Regions from separate parts of the Micromonospora sp. NPDC005299 genome, predicted to be linked through region 1. Evidence: riboswitches for the same ligand, from Rfam matches in the RefSeq annotation. Region 1 holds a riboswitch; each other region holds the start of a gene.
What was found. A riboswitch is a leader RNA that binds a small molecule or an ion and turns the genes downstream of it on or off. The one in region 1 is predicted to bind cyclic di-AMP.
Positions count from the first base shown of each region.

Region 1 (8,533 bases):
CCGGCCAGCACGGTGGCGATGCCGTCGCCGAGGAACGCCCGGCCCATGTCCCGGTCCAGGTTCCGCCCGGTCATCGCGGCGACCGCCTTGACGTGCCCGGCGTTCTCCGCGATGAGCACCAGGATCACCGGGATGACCAGCACCACGGCCCGCAGGCCGAAGCTCGGCGCGTGGAACTGCGGCAGCCCCACCCAGGCGGCCTCCTTCAGCGTGGTGACCGCCGCCGGGTCGAGCTGGCCGAGCAGCGCGGCCAGCACCCAGCCGACCACCACGCCGAGCAGGATCGACAGCCGGGCCAGGAAGCCACGGAACAGCACCGTGGTGACCAGGATCGCGACCAGGGTGATCACCGCGATCAGCGGCTGCGCCTTGACGCCGGTGCCGCTGCCGCCGCCGTCCCAGGCCACCGGGGCCAGGTTGAGCCCGATCAGGGCCACGATGGCACCGGTCACCACCGGCGGCATCAGGGCGTCGATCCAGCGCGTCCCGGCGAGTTGCACCACCACGCCGACCAGCGCCAGCGCCGCGCCGGCCACCACGATGCCGCCGAGGGCCGCGCCGATGCCGCCGTCGGTCTTCGCGGCCAGCACGGGGGCGATGAAGGCGAACGACGACCCCAGGTACGAGGGCAGCCGGTTGCGGGTGATCAGCAGGAACAGCAGCGTGCCCAGCCCGGAGAAGAAGAGCGTGGTGGCCGGCGGGAAGCCGGTGATCAGCGGCACCGTGAAGGTGGCGCCGAACATGGCGACCACGTGCTGCACGCCGACCCCGACCGTACGCGGCCAGGACAGCCGCTCGCCGGGGTGGACCACGTCGCCGGGGGTGACGGAGCGTCCGTCGCCGTGCAGGGTCCAGGGGGACCAGCGGGAGGTGGGGGACTGGGTCATGGGTGCCCTTCGCGTCGTCAGGTGACGGGGGCGTGATCGACCCTGAGAGTTGTTTCTAGCACGGCGCCGGCCCGGGGCCGGCGCCGGCTCGGGGCCGGCGCCGGCTCGGCGTCAGGCCACCCCGGCGGGGCGGAACTGGACGCTGACCCGGGGGCCGACCGGCCGGGCGGTCTTCGGGATCGCGTGCTCCCAGGTGCGCTGGCAGGACCCGCCCATCACCACCAGGTCGCCGTGGCCGAGCGGGAAGCGCAGGCTGGTCCCCCCGCCGCCCCGGGGGCGCAGCAGCAGCGGCCGGGGCGAGCCGAAGGAGACGATGGCCACCAGGGTGTCGGTGTGCGCGGAGCGGCCCAGGGTGTCGCCGTGCCAGGCCACGCTGTCCCGGCCGTCCCGGTAGAGGCACATCCCGGCCGTCACGAACGGCTCGCCCAGCTCGGCCGCGTAGTGCCGGGTGAGCGTGTCGCGCGCCGCGGTGAGCACCGGGTGCGGCAGCGGCCGGCCGGCGCCGTACCAGCAGAGCAGGCGGGGGACGTCGACCTCGGCGTCGTACATGGTGCGGCGCTCGGCCCGCCACGGCACGTCCTGCAGCAGCGTGTCGAGCACCGCGTCGGAACCCGCCACCCAGCCGGGCAGGTGGTCGACCCAGGCGCCCCGGCTCAACTCGTGCCGGCGCAGCCGGCCGGCGAGCGGGCCCAGGGTGGGACCCTGCGCGGCGAAGTCGAGCATCGAGGGCTGGTACGCGACGTCGGACACGCCGCCGATCCTACCCCGCTCTCGAACAGGCGTACGAGGCTCGGCGGAAGCGGTCGCGCGCTGGGCGGGAACCGCGGCCCCGTGCCGCCGGTCGGCGACCCCGGAGACCACCGGGTAGGGTGCCCGGCGTGACCAGCGCCCCGGCCGCCACCCGAGCCACCCGGCTGCCGTCGTTGACCGGGCTGCGCTGGATCGCCGCCCTGCTGGTCTTCGCCTTCCACGTCGGCACCATGGGGATCATCGCCCAGCCCGACCTGAAGGCCCTGGTGGGCAAGGCGTTCAGCCTCGGCCTCTCCGGGGTCGAGTTCTTCTTCATCCTCAGTGGATTCGTGCTGGTCTGGTCGTACCGGGACGGCGAGTCGCGACGCACCTTCCTGCGCCGCCGGCTCGCCAAGATCTACCCGAACCACCTGGTGACCTTCGTGGTGGCGCTGGCCGTCATGTTCTGGTTCGCCGACCCGGTCGCCCCGTGGGCCGCGGTCGGCAACCTCTTCCTGGTGCAGGCCTGGATCCCCCGCGGCGACTACTTCTACAGCGTCAACAACGTGAGCTGGTCGCTCTCCTGCGAACTGGCCTTCTACCTCTGCCTGCCGCTGGTGCTGCCGTGGCTGCGCCGGGCCCGCACCGGCGCGCTGTGGGCCGTCGTGGTCGCCGTGCCGCTGCTCATCCTGGCCCTCTGGCCCGCCCAGCTCCTGGTGCCCGAGGAGAACCGCTGGTGGTTCACCCAGATCTTCCCGGTCACCCGCTCCTTCGAGTTCTGGCTGGGTGTGGCCGCCGCCGAGCTGCTGCGCCGGGGCCGCTGGCGCGGCCCGAACCTGACCGTGGCGAGCCTGCTCTTCGTCGCCACCTGGGTGGTCGCCGCGCTGTGGATCCGCGCCGAGTTCTGGGCGGCCCTGCTCGCGGCGGCCTACCTGCTGGTCATCACCGCGGCGGCGGACGCCGACGTGCGGGGCCGGCGCACGCCGTGGCGGTCCCGCACCATGGTGTGGCTCGGTGAGGTCTCCTTCGCCTTCTACCTGGTCCACGTGCTGGTCATGAGGACCGTGCTGCGGCTCACCGGCGACTGGGGCACCGGCCTGCGGGGGTGGTGGGGGCCGCTCGTGGTGCTCGCCTTCCTGCTGCTCAACCTCCTGGTCGCCGCGGCCCTGCACCGCTGGGTGGAGATGCCGATGATGCGCCGCCTCGGCCCGCCGCGCCGGGCCCGCCCGGCGTCGGCCACCGCCGCGCCGGCGCCGCGCGTCCCCGCCCCGCGCGCCGCCCCGACCGGGCCGGTCGAGGCCCCCGACACCCCGGCCAGACCCATCGAGTACGCCGGGCGGCGCGACCCGGGCTGAGTCTGGCGCGCCCCGCCGGCGCCGCCCGTCGGGGCCGGACTGATCACCCGCGCCCCGCCGTCCCGGCGCCCGTACCCGCGCTTTGTCCACCCTGGCCGGTGCCGTGTTCCGCGCAGTCGCGACACGCCCGGCGACGGTGCGATGTGGCGGCTTCGGCGGTAGTTTGTACCCGTGCTGCCGATCGCGCTCACCTGTCCCGTGTGGTGGGTGGCGCGCTGGACGGCCCGGACACTGGCCACCCTGGCCGTGCTCGTCGCCTGCTCGTTCGGCGCGGCCACGCTGCCGATCGGCGGGGCCGCGACCGCACCGGTGGCACCTACCGTGGTAGCCCCCGTCGAGGGTCCGACCCTCCGAGCCGGCGCCGCCGAGCAGGATTTCCGGGTCGGCGTCGACCACACCGCCGCCGTCACCGGGCAGGACCTCCGGGGCGACGCAGCCGTCGACACGCCGGCCGTGCCGGCCGGCGCGCCCGGGCCGGTCGCGGCGCCCGCGGCCGTGACCCGCGTGGCGGACCGGCCGCTCGTTCTGACCGGGCTGCTCCCGGGCACCGTCGGCTCCCGGGCCCCGCCCGTCCGCTGACCCCGCCCGCGGGCCGTCGGCCCGCGCCCGCCGCACGCACCGAACCTCACCCCGCACCCGCCCGTCGGCCGGCCGCGCCCTTGCCCGGAGCGCCCCGCCGCTGTCACGGGTCGTGCGGACCTCTCCGTCACGTCTTCCTCCGTGAGGTGCCGACCATGCCGCAGACCGTTCTCTACCACTTCCTGACCGAGGTCCCCGAGGCCGCCGCGATCTGGTCGGCCCTGCTCCTGCTCGCGCTCGGCCTGCTCGCCGTGCTGGTCGCCCGCCCCGAGCGGGACGCCGCATCTGATCCGCCCCCCGACCCGGCCGCCGAGGAGGCCGCCCGCCGGGCCGACCTGCGCCGGTACGCCGACGAGGTGGCGGTGGCCGCCGCCGGGGCCGCGCAGACCGCCCGGCGGCGCCGGGAACAGTGGCTGACCGCCCACGACGAGGCCGACCGCGCCTGGCGGGCGTACGACGAGGCCGAGACCTCCGCCCGTCGCTTCGCCAACGCGGCCGCCCTGCCCGCGCCGCACACCCCGCGCACGCCGGCCGAGTACGCGGCCCGGGAGCGCTGGCTGCACCACGCCGCGATGACGGCGCACTGGCGGGGCGACCTGACCGCCCGGCAACTCGCCGACGTGCTGGCCCACCGCAACGGGTGGAACCCGCGCCGGCACCCGGCCGAGCAGGAGATCGTCCTGGCCCGGGCCGTACGCGAGGGCCGCCGGGCCACCTGGGCGGCGGCCGCCGAGCGGGAGCGGCGGGCCTGGCGGGACGCCGAGTCGGCCGCGGAGGCGGCGCGAACCCTGGCCGCCGAGTCCCACGCGGCGGCCGCCGCGCGCCACCCCGCGGGCCACGCCGTCGCCTCGGTGGAGGGCCGGGACGACGCGGCGACGACCCGGATCCCGGTGCCGGCGGCCGTGCCCGGCGCCCGCTGGCGCCCCGCGCGTGCTGGCTGACGCCTGGGCCAGCTCGCGGTGAGACCCGTCGGCGCCACCGCCGGCCCGACCCGGTGTCATCCGACGGGAGCGGAGTCGACCGAATCGTTACCCGAATACGGTGAGCCCGGTCACCACACCGCGGAAACGGTCATCGGGGGCAGGCCGGGCGATCGACCCCCGCAATTCCGGGTCGGTCGCCACCGGATGTCCGCTTTCTGCCGGGCGGTGCCACCGTAACTGCTCGTCCCATTGAGTGAAGTCAGTGACCGAGTGTTCCGATATCCGTAGTGGTGCACGAGGTTTACGCAGGTGGGAGCGCTTGGCAGGCGAGGTACCCACCGGTAGTGTCGGCGCGTCCGGAGCGGTTTCCGATCGCAAGTGGCGACGCCGCGCCGACCCGCCTAATCGTGCTCTCACGAACCGGGGACCCACAGCAACACCGGGGTGAATCCGCGGGCCACGGCCCGCGGTAGGGCGTACTTCCCGCCCGAATCCGTCAGCTAACCCGGTCGGCGGCCACGGAAGGAGTGCCATTCCTCGTGCACACCACCCCCCGCTCGTCCCCCCGCCTCCACGGCATCGTGGTGCCGGCGCTCGCCTAACGGCGACCAAACCCGGCAACCGCCCCGACCGCCCGGCCCGCCGGGCGCTCCCTTTCCGCGGCGACCCGCCCCGCCAGCGCGCGTGAGTTCCTCCGCGCGTGGGGCCGGTGTGTGCCGCGCACGCCCCCGTGGAGGAACCCGTGAAGCATCACCTGAAGCGTCAACTGCGGCGTCTCGTGACCGAACGCCCGTACCAGATCATCGCCGGCTCGGCCGCGGCGCTCGTGCTGGCCGGCGGCACCAGCGCCGCCCTCACCGCCACCGACGACGCCCCGGTCCACCAGGAGAACACCGCCGCGGTCGCCGAGCTGGGCTCGCGGCTCGGTGAGGTCGCCAGCCGGGGCGAGGCCCGGGTCGCCGTCCCGGCGCCGTCCGCCTCGCCGAGCGCGTCGCCGTCGACCGCGAAGGCCGCGGCCAAGGCCACCACCGACCCGGACACCACCCCGAAGGCGAAGCCGAAGCCGCCGTCGACCAAGGTCCTCGACTACGAGTACCAGGCGCAGAACCAGTACTGGAACTGCGGCCCGGCTGCGGTGCGGAACGCGCTCAGCGCGAGCGGCGTCGAGACCACCCAGGAAGCGATGGCCGGCCCGCTCGGCACCACCGAGAACGGCACCAACTCCGCCGAGGACACCACCCGGGGCCTGAACCAGATGGTCAAGGGCAACCCGTACCGGACCCACATGTTCGGCGGCTCGGCGAGCCCGGCCGAGATCGACCAGCTCCAGGCGGACGTGGTCAAGGCGATCACCGACGGCCGGGGCGTGGTGGTCAACGTGGCCGGCGACGCCACCGACACCGACGGCGGCTGGCACTCGTTCCCGGGCGGCCACTACATCGCCGTGGTCGGCTACAAGAACAACGGCCGGACCGTCCGGATCGCCGACTCGGCGAACCCGGCGCTGCCCGCGTACTGGGTCAGCACCATCGACCTGGCGAACTGGGCCGGCACCCGCGGCTACTCCGCCTGATCGCACCCTTCCCGTCGGGCACCGGCTCCACCGAGCCGGTGCCCGACGTCGTCCGCGCCGGTGTCCGCTCTCGCGCGTCGTGTCCGTCCGGTGGCACACTGCGGCCTATGGGCGACGCGACGGGTACCTGCCATCTGCTGCTTCTGCACGGCATGGGCGCCACCGGTGAGGTGTGGCTGCCCTGGGCGCCGCTGCTGGAGCGCGACTGGGCGGGGCGCTGGCTCGCCCCCGACCTGGCCGGGCACGGCTGGTCGCCCCCGCTGCCGGAATACTCCTTCGAGGCCCTGGCCCGGCGGGTGGTCGAGGGGCTCGGCCCGGTGGCCGAGCGCCTCGGCCCCCGCGACCGGCTCGTGCTGCTCGGCCACTCGCTCGGCGGGGTGGTGGCGCTGGCGCTGGCCGCGCGGTCGCGGCGCCTGCCGGTCGACGCGGTGGTCGGGCTCGGGATCAAGGCCGTCTGGTCCCCGGCCGACCTGGAGAAGGCCCGCGACCTGGCTGCCCGCCCGGTGACCTGGTTCGCCACCCGGGACGAGGCGGCCCGCCGCTACCTGCGGGTCTCCGGGCTGGCCGGGCTGTTCGCCCCCGATCACCCCGTGGTGGAGGCGGGCCTGCGCCGCGAGGACGGCCGCTGGCGGCTCGCCATGGACCCGGCCGCCTTCGCGGTGGGGGAGCCCGGGCTGCCCGCGCTGCTCGCCGCCGCCGACGTCCCGGTGCTGCTGGCCCGTGGGGAGCAGGACCCGATGGTGACCGACGCGCAGCTCAAGGAACTGGGTGTCCCGGTCGTCACCCTGCCCGGCCTGGGCCACAACGCGCACGTCGAGGATCCGGCGGCCGTGCTCGCCCTGCTCGACGCGTACCTCTGACCGGCGGGTCAGGCGGTGGGGGAGGGGAGCCGCGGGGCGGGCGCGGCCGCGGCCGGCGCCAGCTGCCGGCGGGCGGCGTCGAGGAACACCTCGGCGTACGACTCGGCCGGGAAGTCGCCCAGGTAGCGGACCCGGGTGGCCCAGCGCGCCGCCTCCTTCGGGTCGGTGTCCAGCAGCTCGGTCAGCACCTCGTCCACGTTGGACATGTCCCGGCGCAGCACGTAGCCGGAGCCGGCCAGCGGGAACCGCTCGACGAACTGCTCCCCGTCGACGCCCATGTCGGTCACCGCGTACGGCTTGCCCGAGTAGAGCCAGTCGGAGATCACCCCGGAGACGTCCGAGACCAGCGCGTCGGCGCGGTTGACGCACTCGGTCAGGGTCAGCTCGCGGCCGGCCGCCGCGCCCCACAGGTGCGGTCGCCCGGTCCTGGCCTTGTCGGCAGCGAGCAGCTCGGTGAGGCGGGCCAGCTGCCGCGCCGAGACCGGGTTCTGCGTGGTGTACGGGTGCGCCCGCAGGATCACCGTCGCCCCCCGGTCGAGCAGCCGGCGGATCACCGTCTCGGCCACCGGCAGCGAGCAGTAGTCGGCGTCGGCGTGGTGCCCGGTCCAGGTGGGCGTGTAGAGGACGGTCGGGTGGGCCAGGCCGGTGACCGGCTCCCGGCGTACCTCGATCGCCTCCACCTGGGGGCGGCCGACCACGACGAACTTCTCGGCGGGGATCTCCACGCCGGCCCGGGCGTACCGCTCGATCGCCGCCTGCCCGGCCACGAAGATCTTGTCGAAGATCGCCGAGACCGGGTTGGCGCTGGGCGCCTTGTCGCTGTCGCCGTGGTGCAGCTGCACGTGGGTGAGCTGCGAGAAGCGGATGCAGTGGCTGTTCTTCGCGCCGTGGTTGACGTAGAAGGCCGCTCGCAGGCTCGGCACCAGCGCCTCGTCCATGGTCTTCAGCGTGGGGCAGAAGACCACCGGCGCGCGGGTGGCGGCGGCCACGGTCGGCAGGAACTCGGGCTCGCGCAGCAGCACCAGGAACGGCCGGCCGATCCGCTCCAGGTAGGGCAGCCACATGGTGACCTGGTACTCAGAGCCGGGTGGGGCGGAGAAGTAGAGCAGGAACTCGGGCTGGTGCCGGCGCAGCGCCCGGCCCACCGGGCCGCCGCCGGCCGGCGGCCGGAACCGGCGCCGGGCCAGGTCGAGGCCGACCGCGCCGCAGCCCGCCCCGACCAGCAGCGCGGCGACCAGGGCCACCCAGGCGGGCAGGGCCAGGCCGGCGGCGAGCGCCACCACGGCGAGCAGCACCAGCAGCGCGTCGCCGAGCCGTGCGGCGACCAGCGGGGTCCAGGACCGGACCGGCAGGTTGGCCGCCCGGATCTCCAGCGCGCCGGCGTCGCGCAGCGGCCCGACCAGCAGCACCAGGCCGAGCAGGACCAGCGCGGTGGCCGCCAGCGCCGGGTCGAAGCCGGCGTCGAGCCGGCGGGCGTAGCCGACCAGGATGCCGGCGGCGACCAGCACCGACTCGGCGAGGCCGTCGGCGGTCGGCCGGACCCGGCGCTCCCAGGCGGCGGCGGCGAGCGCGGCGACCGCGACCGTCAGCCCCCAGCCGGTCGCCCCGGTGAGCGCGACGACGAGGA
Region 1 is NZ_JBIAKG010000006.1:127,231-135,763, forward strand. Features, by position in the region: gene ACFYPD_RS18840 (uracil-xanthine permease family protein) at 1-887, opposite strand, end outside; gene ACFYPD_RS18845 (alpha-ketoglutarate-dependent dioxygenase AlkB) at 999-1,637, opposite strand; gene ACFYPD_RS18850 (acyltransferase family protein) at 1,766-2,971, shown strand; gene ACFYPD_RS18855 (hypothetical protein) at 3,143-3,550, shown strand; gene ACFYPD_RS18860 (hypothetical protein) at 3,706-4,491, shown strand; cyclic di-AMP (ydaO/yuaA leader) riboswitch at 4,862-5,003, shown strand; gene ACFYPD_RS18865 (C39 family peptidase) at 5,204-6,046, shown strand; gene ACFYPD_RS18870 (alpha/beta fold hydrolase) at 6,154-6,906, shown strand; gene ACFYPD_RS18875 (CDP-glycerol glycerophosphotransferase family protein) at 6,915-8,533, opposite strand, start outside.

Region 2 (8,533 bases), on a different contig from region 1:
CCACCTACTCCAACCTCAACAAGGCCACCGGCTACGTGCAGCGGTCCTTCGACGTCTCGTCGCTGGCCGGCACCACCGCCACCATCTCGTTCACCGGCGTGGAGGACAGCTCCCTGCAGACCTCCTTCGTCGTCGACGACACCTCGCTCACCCTGAGCTGACCACACCGGAGCGGCCGGCCGTCGTCCTCCCGACGGCCGGCCGCTTCGTCGTCTCCGCCGTGAGTCCCCGCCAATCCGGGGATGCGGTTTCCGCTCCGCGGTCAGGCCGGGCGGGCCGCGCGCGAACCCGCGGCGTCGTCGCGGCGGATCCGGGCCGCGACGCCCTCCATGGCCCGGCCGAAGCGCTCCATGTCCCGCGCGGACTGCTCGGGCAGGCCGCCGAGCCGCGCGGCGAGGGCGTCCACGTCAGCCCGGGCCGAGGCGCTGACCCGGGCGTCCAGCTCGGTGAGGGCCGCGTTCACGGCGGTCACGAGGTGCCCGCAGACGGTCTCCATGGGCTCCCCGGCCAGCGCCGGGTCGACGGTGACGGACTCCAGCCGGCCACCCTGGACGGCGACGGCACGGATCCGGCCGTCGGCCGCGCTGCCCTCGGCCCGGAGCAGCTCGGCCGGCGCGCCGTCGGCGTGCTCGGCGGCCCGGGACCGCATCGCGGAGAGCGCCTGTTGCGTCCTGGTCAGCAGCTCGTCGAGGCTCGCGGCCGCGGAGAACGAGTCGTTGGTCATATCCGCGCTTTCTTCACGTCTTTCCGAGCACCGTGACGATAGCAACCGGCCCCGACGTCGAACGCCCGGCCGGGAGGCCCGGCCGGGCGTTCGTGGCGCGGCGGACCGGCCCGCGTGCGACCGGGTCCGGTGGGGGCTCAGCGCAGGCGCAGCTTCTGGCCCGGGAAGATCAGGCCCGGGTCGTCGCCGACCACGCTCTTGTTGCGCTCGTAGAGGGCGTGCCAACCGCCGGCGACGTTCTTCGCGTCGGCGATCTCGGAGAGGGTGTCTCCGGCCCGCACCAGGTAGCTGCCGGCGGTCGGCGCGGTGCGCCGCTCGCTGCGGACGGCCGGCCGGTCGCCACGCGACGACCGCTCCGAGGTGGCCTTCTTCGTCGTGGCCTTCTTCGTCGTGGCCCTCTTCGTCGTGGCCTTCTTCGTCGTGGCCTTCCTCGCGCCCGAGTCGGTGGCCGAGTACTTCTTGGTCGAGCCGCCCTTCTTGCCGCAGACCGGCCAGGCGCCGATGCCCTGTCCGTCGAGGACCTTCTCGGCGATGGCGATCTGCTCGCCGCGGCTGGCCAGGTCGGCCCGGCTGGCGTACTTCTGGCCGCCGTAGCCGTTCCAGGTGCTCCGGGAGAACTGGAGCCCGCCGTAGTAGCCGTTGCCGGTGTTGATGTGCCAGTTGCCGCCGGACTCGCACTGGGCGACGGCGTCCCAGTTGACGCTGGCGGCGCTGGCCGGGGCGGCCGGGCCGAGAAGGGCGGCGGCGCCGGTGGCGGCGCCGACGACGAGCGCCCCGACGGCGGTGCGACGCTGCGCGGTCCGTCGATGACGGGCGACGTGTTCAGTTGCCATGTGGGTTTCCTCCACGCCGACGAGGTGAGCTGTCGGGTTCGGGCCGAGGAGCCCGGCCGCCGCAGGCGGCTTCACCCCGAGGTGTCGTGCACCGAGGAACGTGTGGGTCCCCCGCTCCCGCCCAAAGGTCCAGGTACCACCGGGCCGGCGGCGGGATTAGGCGTTGCCGGCCCGGGGTGTCCGCGATCGCGAACGGATTCGACGTTAGGAACGGTTTGCGACGAACGCCCACTTCTTGTGAAGTTGTTCACCCGGCTGGGCGACGGCACCGTCCCTCGGCTTGCGGAACCGTCGGATCTGTCGTAGCGGCCCGGCCGACGATGTGTTTTCGCAGCTCACAGCGGTGTTTCCGCGCTCCGGCCGAAGAGGACGACCCACCGGCGCCGGGTCCACCGTGGCAAGTGGCCACGGCGCGCGTCGCGGATCCCGGGGCGGTGGGTTCCCGGCCCGGCGGGCAACGCGGGAGGCTACCGTGAGCAGGTTCGCGCAAGATCGGCACGAGGCGGCGAGGCATGAGCGACCACGGACACGAGCTGGCCTTCGGCGGCTTCCTCACGCCGAGCGCCGGGCGGCCCGAGCAGGTGGTGGCGCGCGCCAAGCTCTGCGAGCAGGTCGGCCTGGACCTGGTGACCTTCCAGGACCACCCGTACCAGCCCGGTTTCCTGGACACCTGGACGCTGATGTCCTTCGTGGCCGCGGCCACCAGCCGCATCACGCTGGCCGGCAACGTGCTCAACCTGCCGCTGCGCCAGCCGGTGGTGCTGGCCCGCAGCGTGGCCAGCCTGGACCTGCTCACCGGTGGCCGGGTCGAGCTGGGGCTCGGCGCCGGCGCGTTCTGGGAGGCGATCGAGGCCGTCGGCGGTCGGCGGCTCTCCCCCGGCGCGGCGGTGGACGCCCTCGACGAGGCGATCCGGGTGATCCGCGAGGTCTGGGACACCGAGCGGCGCGGCATGGTCCGGGTCGATGGCGAGCACTACCGGGTGATCGGGGCGAAGCGCGGGCCGGCCCCGGCGCACCCGGTGCAGGTCTGGGTCGGCGCGTACAAGCCGCGGATGCTGCGGCTGGTCGGCCGCGCGGCGGACGGTTGGCTGCCGTCGCTGGCGTACCTGCCAGAGGGCCCGGCGGAGTTGCCGGCGCTGAACGCGCTGATCGACGAGGCCGCCGCGGAGGCCGGGCGGGAGCCGGGCGCGGTGCGCCGGTTGCTCAACGTCACCGGCACCTTCGCCCGGTCCTCCGGCGGCTTCCTGGACGGCCCGCCGGAGCAGTGGGTGGAGGAACTGGCCGGGCTCGCCCTGGACCACGGCGTCGCCACGTTCATCCTCGGCAGCGACGAGCCGCGGGCCGTCCAGCTCTTCGCCCAGGAGGTGGCGCCCGCGGTCCGCGAGCTGGTCGCCGCCGAACGCACCACGCCGGGCAGCCGCTCCCGCGCCGTGGAGGAGCAGCAGGCCGCCGTCGCGGCCGGCGGGTCGACCGCGCTCGCGGTCACTCCCACCCCCGATCCGGGGGTACGGCTGAGCGCGCGCCGGCTGTGGGACGAGTCCACCCGACCGGCGGCGCCACCCGCACCGGCCGGGCACCTCTACACGCCCCACGGGCAGGCCGCCGGTCAGCACCTGGTCGACGTGCACGACCACCTGCGCCAGGAGCTCGCACAGGTGCGTGACCTGCTGGAACAGGTCAAGCGCGGCGCGGTCGCCCCGGGCGCCGCCCGCGCCGTGCTGAACGAGATGACCATGCGGCAGAACAACTGGACGCTGGGGGCGTACTGCGCGGCGTACTGCACGGTGGTGACCCAGCACCACGGCCTGGAGGACAACTCGATCTTCCCGCACCTGCGCCGCGCCGACGCGGGGCTCGCGGCGGTGCTGGACCGCCTCGAGGAGGAGCACGTGGTGATCCACGGGGTGGTGGAGAACGTCGACCGGGCGCTGGTGGACCTGATCCGCGAGCCGGGCGACTTCACCGAGCTCCAGGCGGCGGTGGACCTGCTCACCGACACCCTGCTGTCGCACCTGTCGTACGAGGAGCGGGAGATCGTCGAGCCCCTCGCCCGGCACGGCTTCTACGCCGGCCAACTCTGAGGGGGAATATTCCCGGCGCCGGCGTGAGATAGCTGGCTTTTGTTTTCCTAAGTCAGCCGGGTAGCGTCGGCCCCATGACGGACTTCCTCGCGCGGCGCGACTCCTGGTCCACCGCCAACTGCTCGATCGCCGGCGCGCTCGACGTGGTCGGCAACCGCACCACGCTGCTCCTGCTGCGCGAGGCGTCGTTCGGCACCCGGCGCTTCGACGACTTCGCCCGCCGGGTCGGCGTCAGCGAGCCGGTGGCCGCCGCCCGGCTGAAGCAGCTCGTCGCCGACGGGCTGCTCGACCGGCGGCCCTACCGGGAGCCCGGGCAGCGCACCCGCGACGAGTACGTGCTCACCGCCAAGGGGCGGGACCTGCTGCCCGTGCTCGCCGCCCTGCGCGAGTGGGGCGACACGTACGCCGTCGAGGAGCCCTCGGTCCGGCTGGCCCACCACGACTGCGGCGCGGCGGTGCACGTGGCGCTGCGCTGCGCGGCCGGCCACGACGTGCCGGCCGACCAGGTGGACCTGCTGCCCGGGCCCGGCCTGCTGCCGTCCTGACGACCCACCCTTCGCACCCTCAGGAGCACGACATGAAGATCGCTGGAAGCACCGCCCTGGTCACCGGGGCCAACCGGGGCTTCGGCCGGCACCTGGCCGCCGAGCTGCTGGCCCGGGGCGCCACCGTCTACGCCGGCGCCCGCAACCCGGACACCGTCGACCTGCCGGGCGCCACCCCGGTGCGGCTCGACATCACCGACCCGGCCTCGGTGGCCGCCGCCGCAGAGCTGGCCGGCGACGTCACCCTGCTGGTCAACAACGCCGGCGTGAGCACCGGGGCCGACCTGCTCGACGGCGACCTGGCGCAGATCCGCCTGGAGCTGGAGACCCACTACCTCGGCACGCTGTCCGTGGTGCGGGCCTTCGCGCCGAGGATCGCGGCCAACGGCGGCGGGACCGTCCTGAACATCCTCTCCGCCCTGTCCTGGATCACGTTCCCGCAGGTGGGCGCCTACGGGGCGGCCAAGGCCGCCGAGTGGTCGATGACCAACGCGCTCCGCGCGCAGCTCGCCGACCGGGGCGTCCGCGTCGCCGGCCTGCACGTCGGCTACATGGACACCGAGATGACCGCGCGGGTGACCGCGCCGAAGTCCGACCCGGCCGAGATCGCCCGGCTCGCCGTCGACGGGATCGAGGCCGACCGGTACGAGATCATCGCCGACGAGACCTCCCGCCAGGTCCTCGCCGGCCTCTCCGGCGGCGTCGCCGCCCTCTACCCGGCCCTGCTGTGAGGCTGACCGCCCGCCGGCCGGGGCACGGAAGCCCGGGCCGGCGGGCGGCTCGGCCTACAGGTTCCGGGCGAGCCGGTCGGCGAGAATCCGGGTGAACCGGGCTGGGTCGGCCAGTTCCCCGCCCTCGGCGAGCAGCGCCATGCCGTACAGCAGCTCGGCGGTCTCGGTCAGCGCGGTGCTGTCGCCGCCCTGCTCGTGCGCCTTGCGCAGCCCGGTGACGAGGGCGTGGGTCGGGTTGAGCTCCAGGATCCGCTTGACCTGGGGCACCTCCTGCCCCATGGCCCGGTACATCTTCTCCAGCGTGGGCGTCATGTCGTGCGCGTCGCCCACCACACAGGCCGGGGAGGTGGTGAGCCGGGTGGAGAGCCGGACCTCCTTGACGCTGTCGGCGAGCGCGCCGCTCATCCAGGTGAGCAGGTCGGCGTACTCCTGCCGCTCGGCCTCGGCCCGCTCCCGCTCCTCGTCGGTCTCCAGGTCCACCTGGCCCTTGGCGACCGAGCGCAGGGTCTTCCCGTCGTACGCGCCGACCCGCTCGACCCACACCTCGTCGACCGCGTCGGTGAGGATCAGCACCTCGTAGCCCTTGGCGCGGAACGCCTCCAGGTGCGGGGAGTTCTCGATGGTGGCCCGGTTCTCGCCGGTGGCGTAGTAGATCTCGGTCTGGCCGTCCTTCATCCGCTCGACGTAGTCGCGCAGCGTGGTCAGCTCGGCCGGGTCGTGGGTGCTGGCCGCCCGGACCAGGTCCAGCAGCGCCTCGGTGTTGTCCGGGTCCTCCAGCAGGCCCTCCTTGACCACCGGGCCGAACTCGCTCCAGAAGGTGCGGTACGCCTCGGCGGAGAGGCCCTTGAGCGTGGCGAGGACCTTCTTGACCAGGCGGCGGCGCACGGCGCGGATCTGCCGGTCCTGCTGAAGGATCTCCCGGGAGATGTTCAGCGACAGGTCGTGCGCGTCCACCACGCCCTTGACGAAGCGCAGGTAGTTGGGCATGAGCGCGTCGCAGTCGTCCATGATGAACACGCGCTTGACGTAGAGCTGCACGCCCCGGCGGCCCTGCGGCGAGAAGAGGTCGAGCGGGGCGTGCGAGGGCAGGAAGAGCAGCGCCTCGTACTCGAAGGTGCCCTCGCCGCGCATGTGGATGGTGTCGAGGGGGTCGGCCCAGTCGTGCGCGACGTGCCGGTAGAACTCCTTGTACTCGGCCTCGTCGACCTCGTCCTTGGCGCGCGCCCAGAGCGCCTTCATCGAGTTGAGCGTCTGCTCCTCGCGGGTGGTGGCGCCGTCCTCCCCGGGCTTCTCCACGGTCATCCGGATCGGCCACGCGATGAAGTCCGAGTAGCGCTTGACGATCTCGCGGATGGTCCACTCGGCCGTGTAGTCGTGCAGGTTGTCCTCGGCGTCGGCCGGCTTGAGGTGCAGAATCACCGTGGTGCCCTGCGGGGCGTCCTCGACGGCCTCGACCGAGTAGGTGCCCTCGCCGGTGGACTCCCACCGGGTGCCGCCGGCCTGCCCGGCGCGGCGGGTCACCAGGGTCACCCGGTCGGCGACCATGAAGGTGGCGTAGAAGCCGACGCCGAACTGCCCGATCAGCTCCTGCGGGGCGGCGGCGTCCTTCGACTCGCGCAGCGTGCGCAGCAGCTCGGCGGTGCCGGACTTGGCGATGGTGCCGATCAGTCCGACCACCTCGTCGCGGGACATGCCGATCCCGTTGTCCCGCACGGTCAGCGTGCGGGCCTCCTTGTCGACCTCGATCTCGATGTGCAGGTCGGTGGTGTCGACCTGGAGGTCCTTGTCGACCAGCGACTCCAGGCGCACCTTGTCCAGCGCGTCGGAGGCGTTCGAGATCAGTTCGCGCAGGAAGACGTCCTTGTTGGAGTAGATCGAGTGCACCATCAGCTGGAGCAGCTGACGGGCCTCGGCCTGGAACTCCAACGTCTCGACCCGATCGCTCACACCGACTCCCTTCCACTTCGCGGGCTTCCGGCGGAAAGGATACGAGGCGTGCGCGCACCGCCACCGGAGGGTGGTCGATCGAGTCTGGTCCAACCAGTTGACGGGTTGATGTGTGCGGGGCCACACTGCTGCGCATGGCCTTCGCTCCCGTCCCCCGCGCCTCGGTCTCCGACCACGTCTTCGGCCAGCTCCGCGACGCCATCGTCAGCGGCGGCTACCGGCCGGAGGAGACGCTGCCCGGCGAACGGGAACTGGCCGCCGCGTTCGCGGTGAACCGGCACGCCGTCCGCGAGGCGCTGCGCCGGCTCCAGCAACTCGGCCTGGTCCGGGTCAGCCAGGGCGGCGCCACCCGGGTGCTCGACTGGCGGGTGCACGCCGGGCTGGACCTGGCGCTGTCGCTGGCCCGCTCGGGTGACGTACTCCCGGTCGAGAACCTGGTCCGCGACATGCTGGAGATGCGGGCCTGCGTCGGGATCGACGCGGCCCGGCTCTGCGCCGAGCGCGGCGACCCGGAGGTCACGGAGGCGCTGGTCCGGGCCGCCGAGGAGTACGGCCCGCTCGCCCCCGACCTGGACCGGATGAACGAGGCGAACATCGCGATCTGGTGGCTGATCGTCCGGGGCAGCGGCAACACCGCCTACCTGCTGGCGTTCAACAGCCTGGTGGCCGGCACCTTCGCCGTGGGCGACGTCCCCCCGGACGCCCGGGCCGCCGAGCTGCTCGACGTCGCCGGCCACCGCCGGCTCGCCGCCGCGATCGCGGCCGGCCAGGGCACGGCAGCCGCCCGGCACGCCCGGGCCCTGCTGACCGCCCCGGTCACCACCCCCACCACCCCCGCCGCCAGAAGGGAAGCCCGAGCGTGATCCCCGCCGTGCTCTACGCCGTCCCGGCGTTCCTCCTCCTGATCATCATCGAGGCGGTCTCCTACCGCTTCCTCCCCGACGACGACGAACGCGGCTACGAGCTGCGCGACACCACCACCAGCCTCTCCATGGGACTGGGCAGCCAGGTCATCGGCTTCCCCTGGAAACTGCTCACCGTCGGCGTCTACGCCGCACTGTGGGTGGTCGCGCCGGTGCACCTCTCCCCCGGCGACTGGTGGACCTGGGTGATCGTCTTCTTCGCCGACGACGTCGCCTACTACTGGTTCCACCGGCTGCACCACGAGGTCCGCGTGCTCTGGGCCAGCCACGTGGTGCACCACTCCAGCGTCTACTACAACCTCTCCACCGCGCTGCGGCAGAGCTGGACGCCGATGACCTCGCTGCCGTTCTGGCTACCCCTGGCGCTGCTCGGCATCCCGCCGTGGATGATCTTCCTGCAGCAGTCGATCAGCCTGCTCTACCAGTTCTTCCTGCACACCGAGCGGGTGAGCGTGCTGCCACGGCCGATCGAGTTCATCTTCAACACGCCCTCCCACCACCGGGTGCACCACGGCTCGAACGCCGAGTACCTCGACCGCAACTACGGCGGCATCCTCATCGTCTGGGACCGGCTCTTCGGCTCCTTCGAGCCCGAGCGGGCCCCGGCCCGGTACGGGCTGACCAAGAACATCCAGACCTTCAACCCGCTGCGGGTGGCCACCCACGAGTTCGCCGCGATCTGGTCCGACGTCCGGCACGCCACCTCGTGGCGGGCCCGGCTCGGCTACGTCTTCGGCCGGCCCGGCTGG
Region 2 is NZ_JBIAKG010000002.1:530,158-538,690, reverse strand. Features, by position in the region: gene ACFYPD_RS07860 (M4 family metallopeptidase) at 1-161, shown strand, start outside; gene ACFYPD_RS07855 (YbaB/EbfC family DNA-binding protein) at 263-724, opposite strand; gene ACFYPD_RS07850 (transglycosylase family protein) at 862-1,557, opposite strand; cyclic di-AMP (ydaO/yuaA leader) riboswitch at 1,557-1,730, opposite strand; gene ACFYPD_RS07845 (LLM class flavin-dependent oxidoreductase) at 2,070-3,638, shown strand; gene ACFYPD_RS07840 (helix-turn-helix domain-containing protein) at 3,713-4,183, shown strand; gene ACFYPD_RS07835 (SDR family oxidoreductase) at 4,216-4,914, shown strand; gene htpG (molecular chaperone HtpG) at 4,969-6,861, opposite strand; gene ACFYPD_RS07825 (FadR/GntR family transcriptional regulator) at 6,996-7,724, shown strand; gene ACFYPD_RS07820 (sterol desaturase family protein) at 7,721-8,533, shown strand, end outside.
Region 2: another riboswitch for cyclic di-AMP. It lies ahead of ACFYPD_RS07850 (transglycosylase family protein); the one in region 1 lies ahead of ACFYPD_RS18865 (C39 family peptidase).

Region 3 (6,520 bases), on a different contig from region 1:
TCGACGCCGAGATCAAGCGGCTGACCGCGATGCTGCCGGTGACCTCGATCCGCCCGGCGGGCTGCCCGGCCATCGACGGCGTGGTCAGCAGCGCCGCGCGTACCGCGATCAAGACGGCATGCGCGCAGGTCGGCGACCCGTACGTGTGGGGCGCCACCGGCCCGAACTCGTTCGACTGCTCCGGCCTCACCCAGTACGCCTACAAGGCGGCGGGCATCTCGCTCACCCACTTCACGGGCGCGCAGTGGAACGAGGGCCGCAAGGTCTCCCGCTCCGAGGCCAGACCGGGTGACCTCGTCTTCTTCGGCAGCGACCTGCACCACGTCGGGCTCTATCTCGGCAACGGGGTGATGGTGCACGCCCCGCGGACCGGCAAGCCGGTCCAGGTGTCGAGCATCAGCACACAGCCGCTCGCCGGTTTCGTCCGGGTCAGCTGACCCGTCCCCCGAACGACGAGAAGGCCCCCGGTCCATGCGGACCGGGGGCCTTCGCCGTGGAGCGCCGCTGCTACTACCTCGGTGCGCCGATCGGGGACGGCAGGATCAGCACGTCGTCGAGGTTCGCGTACATGATCCGGTGGCCGAACTGGATCTGCACGTACCGGGTCTCGCCGCGGACCACGGTCCGGTCGTCCGGCGCGGAGCCGTCGAACGAGACCGCCCGGTAGTACTCGCTCGGCAGGACGCCGCCGACTGCGTACCGCTGGCCGGCCGCGAAGGTGTACTGGAGCGGGGAGACGCCCTGGAAGGGGATGGTGGCCGGGTAGGCCTCCTTCTCCGGGTAGGCCCGCCCGTACACCGGGATGGTGGCCTTGCCCGGCTTGGGGGTCACCACGAAGCCCGTCGACCACTTGGCCGTGGGCGCCGAGGCCGGGTTGAGGAACCAGGCCTTCTGGCCGAGGTACCAGATCGCCGTCCAGTCACCCTGCACGTCCGCCAAGGCGTACGTCTGCCCGGCCGAGGCGCGGGCGCCGTGGTCGGAGATGTACATGGTGTCCGGCGTGCCGTTCGGCCGCAGCCCGCGGTCGTTGACCAGCGGGGCGGTCGCGCTCGGTGCGGTGTGCAGGACCACCGCGGACGAGCCGCGCAGCGGGCACGGCGCGGCCGGCGGGGTGGGCTTCGGGACGCCCGGCGGCTGCTGGTTGCAACCGACGAAGGCGGGCTGGTTGGTGGCGAAGTCCGGGTCGATGGTGACCAGGCCGGTGTGCGCGTTCCCGAGGGACCGGAACGGGGCCTTCATGAGGTCGAAGTAGTGCGACCAGTCCCAGTACGGGCCCGGGTCCCAGTGCATGCCGGCCACGGTGCCGGCGGTGGTGCCGGGCACGTTGTCGTGGCCGATGATGTGCTGCCGGTCCAGCGGGATCTGGAACTTCAGCGCCAGGTGCCGGACCAGCTTGGCCGAGGTCCGGTACATGGCCTCGGTGTACCAGGTGCCGTGGCCGGCGAAGCCCTCGTGCTCGATACCGATGGACTTGGCGTTGACGTACCAGTTACCGGCGTGCCAGCCGACGTCCTTGGCCTTGATGTGCTGGGCCACGTAGCCGTCCACCGACCGCAGCGTGTAGTGCCAGCCCAGGTAGGTCTTCGTCTGCACCAGCTTCACGCTCGGGCCGAAGTAGCCCTCGGTGTCGTGGATGACGATGTATTCGATCTTCTGCTGGGCCGGCCGGTTGCCGAGGTCGTGGTTGCCGTAGTCGCCGGAGTTCGGGCCGTACTTCTCATAGGGGGCCGGGATCCACTCGCAGGCGAGGCGGACCGGGCACTCCAGGCCGTCCGGCCGCTCGGCGCGGCGCAGCCCCAGCTTGTGCAGCCCGGACTGGTCCGGCGTCACGGCGGTGGCGGCGAGGGTCACCCGCTGGCCGTCGTCGGTGGTCCGGGCCGCGCCGAGGCCGAGCTGGTCGTAGACCTCGTCGGCGAAGGCCGCCGCCGCGTCCTCGGTGTCCGCGCCGGAGTAGCGGGCCACCGCGCCGTACCAGGCCGCCGGGTCGCTGCCGGGGCCGACCGGCGCACCCAACTGCTTCTGGTACGAGGCGAGCAGCGCCGCCCCGCCCCGGATGTTCGCGGCCGCGTCGGTGCGCAGCCCCTCCTCGCTGAGGCCGGTGAGCGCCGCGGCGGCGTCGAGCGTCTGCAGGGACGCCTGCGGCAGCACGTCCTCCGCCGGTGCGGCCGCGATGGCCGGGTCGAGGGTGAGCGGGCGTGAGTCATCGCCCCGCGGGTCCTCGTTCTCGTCCACGTGGCCGCTGGCCGGAGTCGCGAGGACCTGCTGGGCGTCGGTGAGGTGCATCGGGCCGTAGCCGCCGCTGGTGCTCGGCTGGCCCGGGTGGGTGTCCCAGCGCGACTCCAGGTACGAGACGCCGAGCAGGACGCTCTGCGGCACGCCGTACTCCGCTGCGGCGGCGGCGTACTGCTCCTGGCGGTCGCTGGTGGGTTGGGCGGTGAGCGGTTCGGCGGCCACCGGTCCGGTCGCCACCAGCGCGGTGGCCGCCGCGACGGCGGCCGCCAGCAGCATCCGTCTACCCGACGGCGGGGGTGAGAGGTGCATCGAACCTCCAGACAGGGATGGGGGTCACTGCGTCCTCACCCTCACCCCGCACACCCTCCGGGTCAATACCTTTCCAGCAAGTAATCTCGTATGAAGAAATCCTTCATTCCGGGCGGGCAGGACGTACGGAGTGTCACGGCGTCTCGGGTTGCGGATTGATAACGACGCTCTCTACTCTGGTCAATCGTCGGCCGCGAGCTTCACCGTCCATCCCGGGTGGTGACGGTCCGACACCGCCGAGTCGCCTCCGGGCGAGCCGGGGACCCAGGTATCTGGGGTGAATCCGCAGCCACTGCGGTAGGGCGCCTCCCTTCCCGCCCGAACCCGTCAGCTAACCCGGTAGGCGGCCAGGAAGAAGGAGTACGGAAGCCCGGTGGCACACCATGCCCCGCGGCCACCGTCGGTCCGGTCGGTCGACCGGTCGACGGCTACGCCGCGTTCCCGCTGGTCCCGTTGCACCACCGCCCTCGCCGCCCTGGTCGGCTCCGCCGTCGTCCTGACCGGCGGCGCCACGGCGGCACACGCCGAACCGTCGGTCGCCGAGATCGAGCGCCAGATCGACCAGGACTGGAACAAGCTCGAACCGATCATCGAACAGGTCAACGCCACCCGCGAGCAGCTCGCCGCCAAGCGGAAGCAGGCCGCCTCGCTGGCCAAGCAGATCGCCCCGCTCCAGGCCCGGGTGGACGCCGCCCTCGGTCAGGTGGGCGGACTCGCCGCCGACGCGTACAAGGGCGACAACAACCTCTCCACCGTCAACGCGCTGCTGGGCAGCCGGTCGCCGAGCGACCTGGTGGACGGCCTCGCACTGCTCGACCGCTTCGCGAACCGCCAACAGGAGCAGGTGCGGACCGTCGCGGAGCTGCGCGACCAGCTGGCCGCCAAGAAGCAGCCGCTGGACGAGATGATCACCGAGCTGTCGCGTACCGAGGCCCAGCTCGCGGCCAAGAAGAAGCAGATCGACGCCGAGATCGTCAAGCTCCAGAAGCTGCGCCTCAAGGTCTACGGCAACGGCGGCGGCGGTCCGCTGCGCCCGGCGCCCTGCCCCGCCGGCTACCCCGGCGGCCCGGCCGGCGTCGCGGTCAAGTTCGCCTGCGCCCAGATCGGCAAGATCTACGTCTGGGGCGCCGCCGGCCCGGACCACTACGACTGCTCGGGCCTGACCATGGCGGCCTGGGCCAAGGCCGGCGTCTCGCTGCCGCACAACGCCCGGCAGCAGCACAATGTGACCAGGCGGGTGAGCCGGAGCGAGTTGCGCGCCGGTGACCTCGTCTTCTACTACAGCGACCTGCACCACGTCGGCATGTACGTCGGTGACGGCTGGGTGGTGCACGCCTCCCAGTCCGGCAAGCCGATCACGATGAAGCGCGTCGACGACGGCCAGATCAACAGCTATGGCCGCCCCGGCTGAGTGGTGAGGAGGGGCCCCTTCTGACGCCTCAGGTAGCGGAAGGGGCCCCCGTTTTACCGCTTTCCGGTTGGTCAGCGGGTCGGCCAGGTGCGCCAGTTCTGCCAGGAGCGGCTCGGGGTCGGGCCGCGCTGGCCCTGGTAGCGCGAGCCGTAGACGGCAGAGCCGTACGGGTGCTCGGCCGGCGAGGAGAGCCGGAAGATGCAGAGCTGGCCGATCTTCATGCCCGGCCAGAGCGTGATCGGCAGGTTCGCCACGTTGGACAGCTCCAGCGTGACGTGACCGGAGAAGCCCGGGTCGATGAAGCCCGCCGTGGAGTGGGTGAGCAGGCCGAGCCGGCCCAGCGAGCTCTTGCCCTCCAGGCGTCCGGCGAGCTGGTCACCCAGCGAGATCACCTCCAGCGTGGAGGCGAGCACGAACTCGCCCGGGTGCAGCACGAACGGCTCGCCCTCGGGCACCTCCACCATCGAGGTGAGGTCGTCCTGCTGCACGGACGGGTCGATGTGCGTGTAGAGATGGTTGTTGAAGACCCGGAACAACCGGTCCAGACGTACGTCGATGCTGGACGGTTGCACCAGCGTGGGCTCGAAGGGCTCCAGCGCGAGCGTGCCCGCCTTGATCTCGGAGACCAGGTCGCGGTCGGAGAGCAGCATCGGAACACCATAGCGACCGGTACGGGTGACCTGCGTGTCGGACTACATCTTCGTACACCTGTTCGATAGAATGTCCGCATGGCTTCCTGGTCCGAATTCGCCGCCGACGAGCCCCGACTCGCCGACGAGATCCGCCTCCTGTTGCAGCAGTACGGGCCGGGTTTCGGCTACCTCGCCACGGTCCGCGCCGACGGCGGCCCGCGCGTGCACCCCGTCTCCCCGGTCATCACCGACGACGGGCTCTGGTGCTTCGTCATCGACTCGCCCAAGCGTCGCGACCTCGAACGCGACGGCCGCTACGCGCTGCACTCCTTCCCGCCGGAGGAGTGCGACGACGAGGCCTACGTGGCCGGCCGCGCCCTCCCGGTGACCGACCCGGCGACCGTCGCCCGGGTGGCCCGGATCGGCCGGGCCGCGCCGCAGGGCGACTGGCGACTGTTCGAGTTCACCGTCGACGTGGCGATGCTGACCCGGCGCGACCAGGTGGCCCGCCCCGGTTCCGGCCGGCCGGAGGTGCGCGTCTGGCTCGATCCGCGGGCGACCGCCCTGGCCCGGCGTGACCCGCTCGCCCCGGAAGGCCGGCGGGGCCGGCACGGCTTCGACACCCGACGCCCCGCGGCCTGACTCCGTACCCGATGGGTTCCTGCCGTGAAAAGCCGGTGCCGGCCCCGTCCGAGGACGGGACCGGCACCGGCGTGTGATGCGTGGCGGTCAGGCCGCGCGGTAGGCGTTCCACGCGGTCAGCATGCGGCTCGCCTGACCAGCGGTGAACTGGTACATGCACGAGTCGTAGGTGTAGTCCATGAAGTTGGTGATCGGGTCCTTGCCGGTGGCGGTGCAGGTGTCGCGACCGGTCGGGCACTCGAAGGCCGGCGAGGCCTCGGCCGGGGTGTCGGAGACGCTGTCGCCCGAGCCCGAGCAGCCACCCTGGAAGGTGTGGTAGAGGTTCAGCCAGTGGCCGACCTCGTGGGTGCCGGTGTCGCCCTGGTTGTAGTTGGTGGCGGTGCCACCCGGCAGCGACTCGCTCAGCGCGACCACGCCGTCCATGCTGTTCAGCTTGCGCTGCGGGAAGGTGGCCCAGCCGAGCAGGTCGTCGCTCAACTCACCCAGGTAGAGGTTGAGGGTGTTCTTGCCGCCCTCGCGCAGCGACGTCTTCATCGAGCGCTCGGCGGAGGAGCCCTGGACGATCGGGTACCAGGCGGCGTTGGTGACGTGGTGCACCTTGGTCAGCTGGAAGCTGAAGGCGGTCGCGGCGCCACCGGTGCCACCGCTGTACGCCGTGTTCAGCACAGCGATCTGCTGGGTCACCATCGAGTCCGGGATGTTGCCGCCGGCCCGGGTGCTGTCCCGCTGGATGACGTGGACGACGACGGGGATCGTCACCGTGGCCAGCGGGGTGGCCCCGGCGCCGGCGCGGAAGCTCGCCCGCTCACGCAGCGCCGCGGCGAGGTCGGCGTCACGCTCGCGGACCTGCTTGGCGGTCAGCTCGTTCGGGTCCAGCTTGGCGTGTCCGCCCTTCTTCACCCGCGCGTCCGCGTGGACGTCGGCCGGCTCGGCGCAGGAGCCGGACGGGGCGGCCGAGAAGGCCGAAGCTGCGGGGACGACGCCTACGGCGGCGGTGCTGAGCAGCAGCGCGAGGGTCGTCGACGCGACGCCGGCGGTACGCCGGGTCAGCAGGTTGGGACGAAGTCCCATGGGCCCACCTCTTTCTGCGGGCGCGACAGGGGGTATGTCACGCCCGGTCGGAGAACGTGGAGGAGACGTTACATCCGATCGACGGATTTGAGAACGCCCATATGTTGCCGTGGTGAAACTTGTTCCTGGTAGTCCGCGGGTCGCCGCGCGTGCTCGACGTGCGATCGGCTACGGGGGTGCCTGGGTGCACGGAGGTGGTGACCTCCTGTACAGTGGTGCCGCC
Region 3 is NZ_JBIAKG010000003.1:419,322-425,841, reverse strand. Features, by position in the region: gene ACFYPD_RS11455 (NlpC/P60 family protein) at 1-437, shown strand, start outside; gene ACFYPD_RS11450 (N-acetylmuramoyl-L-alanine amidase) at 511-2,508, opposite strand; cyclic di-AMP (ydaO/yuaA leader) riboswitch at 2,766-2,901, shown strand; gene ACFYPD_RS11445 (NlpC/P60 family protein) at 2,915-3,952, shown strand; gene dcd (dCTP deaminase) at 4,024-4,602, opposite strand; gene ACFYPD_RS11435 (pyridoxamine 5'-phosphate oxidase family protein) at 4,681-5,226, shown strand; gene ACFYPD_RS11430 (zinc metalloprotease) at 5,314-6,297, opposite strand.
Region 3: another riboswitch for cyclic di-AMP. It lies ahead of ACFYPD_RS11445 (NlpC/P60 family protein); the one in region 1 lies ahead of ACFYPD_RS18865 (C39 family peptidase).